DNA from 3 places in the Serratia entomophila genome. Region 1 is predicted to be linked to each of the others. Evidence: predicted binding sites of a transcription regulator. Region 1 holds the regulator's gene; each other region holds the start of a gene.
What was found. The regulator LexA, encoded in region 1, represses DNA repair genes until DNA is damaged. The targets are predictions, from matches to a motif close to TNCTGTATGTACATACAGNA.
Positions count from the first base shown of each region.

Region 2: the regulator LexA is predicted to act here: its motif matches at 1,189-1,208, upstream of rmuC (DNA recombination protein RmuC).
Region 3: the regulator LexA is predicted to act here: its motif matches at 1,270-1,289, upstream of uvrB (excinuclease ABC subunit UvrB).

Region 1 covers NZ_CP082787.1:4,488,058-4,490,327, forward strand. The annotation lists gene dinF (MATE family efflux transporter DinF) at 1-537, opposite strand, end outside; gene lexA (transcriptional repressor LexA) at 689-1,297, opposite strand; gene KHA73_RS21580 (diacylglycerol kinase) at 1,399-1,767, opposite strand; gene plsB (glycerol-3-phosphate 1-O-acyltransferase PlsB) at 1,917-2,270, shown strand, end outside.
Region 2 covers NZ_CP082787.1:4,613,384-4,615,653, forward strand. The annotation lists gene rmuC (DNA recombination protein RmuC) at 1-1,122, opposite strand, end outside; gene KHA73_RS22120 (DedA family protein) at 1,263-1,793, opposite strand; gene KHA73_RS22125 (tyrosine-protein phosphatase) at 1,882-2,270, opposite strand, start outside.
Region 3 covers NZ_CP082787.1:1,379,493-1,381,762, reverse strand. The annotation lists gene uvrB (excinuclease ABC subunit UvrB) at 1-1,159, opposite strand, end outside; gene KHA73_RS06810 (ATP-binding cassette domain-containing protein) at 2,242-2,270, shown strand, end outside.

The DNA.
Region 1 (2,270 bases):
CAGCGCGATGTTCAGCAGGTTGCCGACGATCAGCAGGATCACCGGCGCGCGCACGTATTGCACGCCGAGCAGCCAGCCGAGGATCACCATATTGGCCAACGCCGCCGGGGCGCTCAGCCAGCGGATCTCGAGAAACAGCCGCGCCTGCTGCAGGACTTCGGCGTTACCGCCGACGATCCCCAGCGCCAAATCAATCAGCGGCTGGCGCAACAGCACAATCGCCAACCCGGCCAGCCCCGCCAACAGCAGCGGCTGCATAAAGGCGCGCGCCAGCGCCTGCGGGTTCTGCGCCCCCAGCGCCTGAGCGGCCAGGCCGGTGGTGCTCATGCGCAGGAACAGCAGCAGCATAAACAGGAAGCTGGTGGCCATGGCGCCGATCGCCACGCCGCCCAGATAGGTTGGGCTATCGAGATGGCCGATCACCGCGGTATCCACCAACCCGAGCAGCGGCACGGTGATATTGGAAAAAATCATCGGCAGGGCAAGACGCCACAGGGCTTTATCGGTGTCGCTGGTGAAGGCGGAAATCAGGCGCATGGTGAAATGTTCCCGTGAATACCCTTCCTGTTCAAGTTGCCGCCGTGTTGGCTACGTCTTGAAATTTCCTGGGTATTACATTGAATCAGAAATGACATCGCCCCAAGGCTGGGGCGATTTAAATCAGGGCGCAAGCGTTCGGGCGCGGCGGTTAAATCCAGTCGCCGTTGCGGATCACGCCAACCGCCAAACCTTCGATGGTGAAATTCTGCTGGCGCAGATCGACCACGATCGGTTGGAATTCGCTGTTTTCCGGCAGCAGTTCAACGACGTTGCCGTGTTTTTTTAGGCGTTTGACCGTGACTTCGTCTTCAATGCGCGCCACCACCACCTGGCCGTTGCGCACGTCTTGCGTCTTGTGCACCGCCAGCAGATCGCCGTCGAGAATGCCGATGTCGCGCATCGACATGCCGTTGACCCGCAGCAGGAAGTCCGCGTTCGGTTTGAACAGGGAAGGATCCACCTTGTAGTGGCCTTCGATATGCTGCTGGGCCAGCAGCGGTTCGCCGGCGGCCACGCGGCCGATCAGCGGCAAACCCTCTTCGTCTTCCATCAGCAGGCGAATGCCGCGTGACGCGCCGGAAACGATCTCGATCACCCCTTTGCGCGCCAGCGCCTTCAGGTGCTCTTCTGCGGCATTTGGCGAGCGGAACCCCAGACGCATGGCGATCTCGGCACGCGTCGGCGGCATGCCCGTCTGCGAAATATGATCGCGAATCAGATCATAGACCTCTTGCTGTCTGGTAGTTAGTGCTTTCATTCCGCCCCCCTGTTTGTTTATACAGTCTTGCTGTGAGTATATACAGGTAAGCTCGGATTGGGAACCGAAGAATGAATAAAAATCAGGGATTAGCGTTCCGCTCAGGCGAAGTGCTGCCACAGCACCGAGCCCCAGACGAACAGCGCCAGCAGGATCGCCAGCGACACCGCCGCCGACCCCATGTCCTTGGCGCGGCCGGACAGCTCATGGTATTCGCTGCCGACGCGGTCTACCACCGCCTCGATCGCACTGTTCAGGATCTCGACGATCATCACCAGCGCTACGGATCCGATCAATAAAATGCGCGCTATCGCACCCACATCCAGCCAAATCGCCAGTATGATAGCCAGCACGGTCGCCACCAGCTCCTGACGGAACGCCGCCTCGTGCTGCCAGGCGGCAGAAAGTCCTTTATAAGAGTAGCCGGCGGCTTTAATAATACGGGTCAGGCCGGTTGCTTGGTTCGCCATGTTTTCAGTGCCTTTCTCAGAGGTAAGTCATAATAAAAAGAGCCCGGATCGGTCAACGCTATCGGCTCTCGGTTTTCCAACACCACAGATCTGCTACCCGGTTTCTGGTATGCTTGCGGCGCATTGCTAACAAGAGGCTTCACGTTGTTATGTCAGGTTGGCGTAAAATTTATTATAAATTATTGAATTTACCACTCAAATTGTTGGTAAGAAGTAAGGTTATCCCTTCAGACCCGGTGACGGAGTTAGGGTTGGATCCCTCACGGCCGATTTTGTATGTTTTGCCTTATAATTCCAAGGCGGATTTGCTGACGCTGCGCACCCAGTGCCTGGCGCAGGATCTGCCCGACCCCCTCAACCCGCTGGAGATCGACGGCACGGTGTTGCCGAGCCACGTGTTTATCCACGACGGCCCGCGCGTGTTCCGCTACTACACGCCGAAGGAAGAGTCGGTCAAGCTGTTCCACGACTATCTGGATCTGCACCGCAGCAACCCGGATCTC
Region 2 (2,270 bases), 130 kb from region 1:
GTTGTGTTTGAGCGCTTCGCCGATCAATTCTGGCTCGCGGTCGATCGCCAGCAGGAAGGCCGGCTCGACCGGAATGAACATCAGCACGTAATCCAGCGAACGCAGGCCGGGCAACTGCTGGTAGTCTTTGCGCCCCAGCAGCCGGATATGGCCGCGCAGCGAGGCGATATGCTCGTTCAGCGCCGCCTCACGCTCCGCCTCGTCTTCGCCGTTGAAATAGCGCTCATAGGCGATCAAGGACATCTTGGCGTCGATCACGACGTCCTTGCCCTGCGGCAGCCGGACGATAACGTCTGGCTGCATGCGGCTCTGGTGATCCACCCGCACGTTGACCTGGGTTTCATACTCGTGCCCTTCGCGCAGGCCCGAGGCTTCCAGCACCCGGCTCAGCACCACCTCGCCCCAGTTGCCCTGGGTTTTGTTGTCGCCTTTCAGCGCCTTGGTCAGGTTGATGGCTTCGCGCGCCATCTGCGCATTGAGCTGCTGCAGATTACGTATTTCGTGCGTCAGCGTATGGCGTTCGCGCGCTTCCTGGCCAAAGCTGTCCTGCACCTGCCGGCGGAAACCGTCCAGCTGTTCGCGCAGCGGCAACAGCAGGCGATCCAGGCTTTGCTGGTTCTGCTCGTCCACCTTGCGCCCGCTGTGTTCGAATATGCGGTTGGCCAGGTTCTCGAACTGAGTGGTGAGGCGCTGTTCGCTGTTGATCAGCAGGCGCTGTTTCTCTTCCGCCGCCATGCGGGTCTCCTCCAGCCGGATGGTGACCTCGCGCAGCTCGGCTTCCTGCGCGCTGTTGACCTCGCGCTGGGCGCGCAGCTCCTGATTGAGCAACTCGCACTCGTTGCGCCAGTGGTTCAGCTGCTGCAGCTTTTCGTGCGCGGCGGCCAACTGGCTGTGCAAATTGCGCAGCTCCAGCTCGCCCTGGCGCATCTGCTGTTCCTGGCGCTGCAGCGTTTCCTGCCGGGCAGCCGCCTCCTGCTGCGCCTGTTGCAGCGCCTGCTCCAGCAAGCGCAGCTCGGTTTCATGCTGCGCACCGGTCTGCTGCGCGCGCAGGCTGGCAATCAGCCACCCCAGCAGCATGCCGATAACTACCCCACCTATACCGTAAACCAGACTGGTATCCACCCTGCCTCCTGTTACCCCTAACCGTTCCGGCGTTTCACGCGCCTGTTGCCCGTCACGTTAAGGGGATGCTGTATGGATGTCCAGCCTGATTTTGCACCTCACAAACAATAATGCGCAGCGGCGCGCAACTCAGGCAAAAGTCAGCCCAGCCATTGGCTTAACCACTTGATGCCGAATGCGCCAGGCGCCAGAATGCCGAACGCCCAGATCATCGCCGAGCTGACGTTCGCCAGTTGGAAATAGCGCTGCGGCATGCCGCAGATCCCCCCCACCAGCGGCACCACCGCCCGCAGCGGGCCGAAAAAGCGGCCGATGAAAATGCCCAGCACGCCCCAACGTTCAAAAAACGCGTGGCCGCGCGCCAGCAGCTGTGGGTTGCGCGACAGCGGCCACATATGCGCCACCCGGTCCTGGTAGTGGTAACCGATCCAGTAGGAAAGCCAGTCGCCGAAGAAGGCGCCGGCGGCGGCGGCGGCCCAGATCGGCCAGAAAGCGATGCCGCTTTCGCCAATCAGCGCGCCCAACGCCAGCAGGATCACCGTGGCCGGCAGCAGCAGCGATAAAAACGCCAGCGACTCGCCGAACGCCAGGAAAAATATGATGGGGATGGCCCAGCCCTCGTGCTGTTGCACGACGTCGCTGACCCAGTGGATAACGTCATTGAGGCTCAATATCGGGCTCCTGATTCGCGATGTTCACCGCCAAGGTTAGGCACAATGCTGACCGGGGCGGGTTAAACCCCGGCTAAACATGCGGCGGTTACTCGAGATAAAACGCCTGCAGCGTTTCGCGCTGGGCCGCGCCCAGGCCGTACTCCGCCTCCAGCCAGCGGTCGGTCGAGCCGTATTGAGCGCGGATGCAGCTCAGGGCGGTCATCAGGAACTCTTCGCGCGCGCTGAGCACGTAGGCGAACTGCTCCAGCGCCTTGGCATTCAGGCGAATCGACAGCTGATCCAGCATTTGCTCGCGGAAGCCGGCCAGGGTGGTTTCGGTCAGCAGGTAATCTTCGGTCACCGTGGCTTCGTCGGCGCCCAGCGCGAACAGCACCAGCGCCGAACCGATCCCGGTGCGGTCCTTACCCACCGCGCAGTGCTGCACTATCGCGCCGTCGCCGGGGTTGCTCAGCAGTTGCGCCAACCGTTTATAGG
Region 3 (2,270 bases), 1.9 Mb from region 1:
GCGCCAGCGCTTCGAACTCTTCAAAGCGCAGCGGGCGGTTATCCAGCGCCGAAGGCAGGCGGAAACCGTACTCCACCAGGGTTTCTTTGCGCGAACGGTCGCCTTTGAACATGCCGCCGATTTGCGGAATGGTGACGTGGGATTCGTCGACCACCAGCAGGCCGTCCGCCGGCAGGTAATCAAACAGCGTCGGCGGCGGCTCGCCCTCGCCGCGGCCGGACAGGTAGCGTGAATAGTTTTCAATGCCCGAGCAGTAGCCCAGCTCGTTCATCATCTCCAGATCAAACTGGGTGCGCTGGGTCAGGCGCTGCTCTTCCAGCAGCTTGTTGTTGGCCAGCAGCACTTTGCGGCGGTCGGCCAGATCGACCTTGATCTCTTCCATCGCCTGTATGATCCGCTCGCGCGGCGTCACGTAGTGCGACTTGGGGTAAATGGTAAAACGCGGCACCACCTGTTCGATCTGCCCGGTCAGCGGATCAAACAGCGACAGCCGCTCCACCTCTTCGTCGAACAGCTCGACGCGCAGCGCCAGCTCGTCCGATTCGGCCGGGAAGATGTCGATCACCTCGCCGCGCACGCGGAAGGTGGCGCGCTGGAACGCCTGATCGTTGCGGCTGTACTGCAGCTCCGCCAGGCGGCGCAAAATGGAACGCTGGTCGATGATCATGCCCTTGGTCAGGTGCAGCATCATCTTCAGGTACAGATCCGGATCGCCCAGGCCGTAGATCGCCGAGACCGACGCCACCACCACCACGTCGCGGCGTTCAAGCAGCGCCTTGGTGGCCGAAAGCCGCATCTGCTCGATATGTTCGTTCACCGAGGCGTCTTTTTCGATGAAGGTGTCGGAGCTGGGCACGTAGGCTTCCGGCTGGTAGTAGTCGTAGTAAGACACAAAATACTCCACCGCATTCTCGGGGAAGAACTCTTTCATCTCACCGTACAGCTGCGCCGCCAGGGTCTTGTTCGGCGCCAGCACCATCGTGGGCCGGTTGAGATCGGCTATCACGTTGGCGATGGTGAACGTCTTGCCCGAACCGGTCACCCCCAGCAGCGTCTGGTGCGCCAGGCCGTCTTCCAGCCCCTCTTCCAGTTTGCGGATGGCTTCCGGCTGATCGCCGGCCGGTTTGAAATCTGAATGCAGTTTGAAAATTTTGCTCATTGGCTCGGCTACCCTGTGGAGATGCGCGCGCTCAGGCGGCCACCCGGCTGATGTGCAGCGAATGGCCCCTAATTATGGAAAGCGGTGGCGATTTGCGCCAGTGCTTATGATACTGGATATAAAACCAGCTTCAAGCTGATTCGTCGCCTTTAGCGCATGCCGCAGGGCGGAGATGCACCTTAAGCGTGACAGAGCCATGACATTTTTATTGTCAATAACAGATTTATCCCCAGAACACGCCACAAATTAACTTATTGATAGCACTGCGGCGAAAAATCATACATAGAAACCAGCTCAATGCACTGGTGGCTTGATTTTAAATAAAACATTGATATTTAATGAATTTAATAAAAAGACGAGAATGCGGACAAAGCGCACAGAACCCGCGTCCGCTCTCGCTTTACGCCGCTTTTCTAAATCTAATGCACAAGGTTATCCACAGGAATAGTGGATAACTCTCACCGCCCCGCCCCTGACGGGAGTTGCAGAAAGAACGCTTTTCGCCTTTTCCTGGCGCCTAAACGGCTTTTTTAGTTATTTTTTCATAAAAATATCGCTTTGTTTATGCCGATTAATGCTAAAAATCCCCATTGCCAAAATGGCATTCGACACATTCCCGGCAACCTGCTCGTCATCTCGCCGCAAACGGCGAAAGGGTTTGCACCATAACCCCGCTCATCGGCACCGGAAGAGTGCAAAAAGTGTCCGCGTTAACTTTCCCCAGAATTTCGCTCTCCGCCGCCAGGCTCGCGCCCGCCTGAAAATCGGTTAACACCGCAATAACAAACGCCGCTTTTCGCCGTTGGAAAAAGTTGGCCTGGGAGTTGCAATACTGCCATATGGCGCAAGAGCGTGAATAAATCGCCGGTAACTGCCATTTTGACCTGTATATTCTGCTGCTGACCGGTTCCATTCAGGCCATCAGAGCGGCATTTTATTCGGGACTTTAAGACACTCGGGAAATAAACCGCTAACGCGGCGCAGTAACGGGAAGTGGATTAACACAGGGATGCTGAGGCTCGATCGTCTGCCTGTCGGGCGCCTATCCACGAGTGAATACGGGTCTTTGAGGAGAATGCCGGATGTTAAGTTTGAGGTCAGTAAACCAATT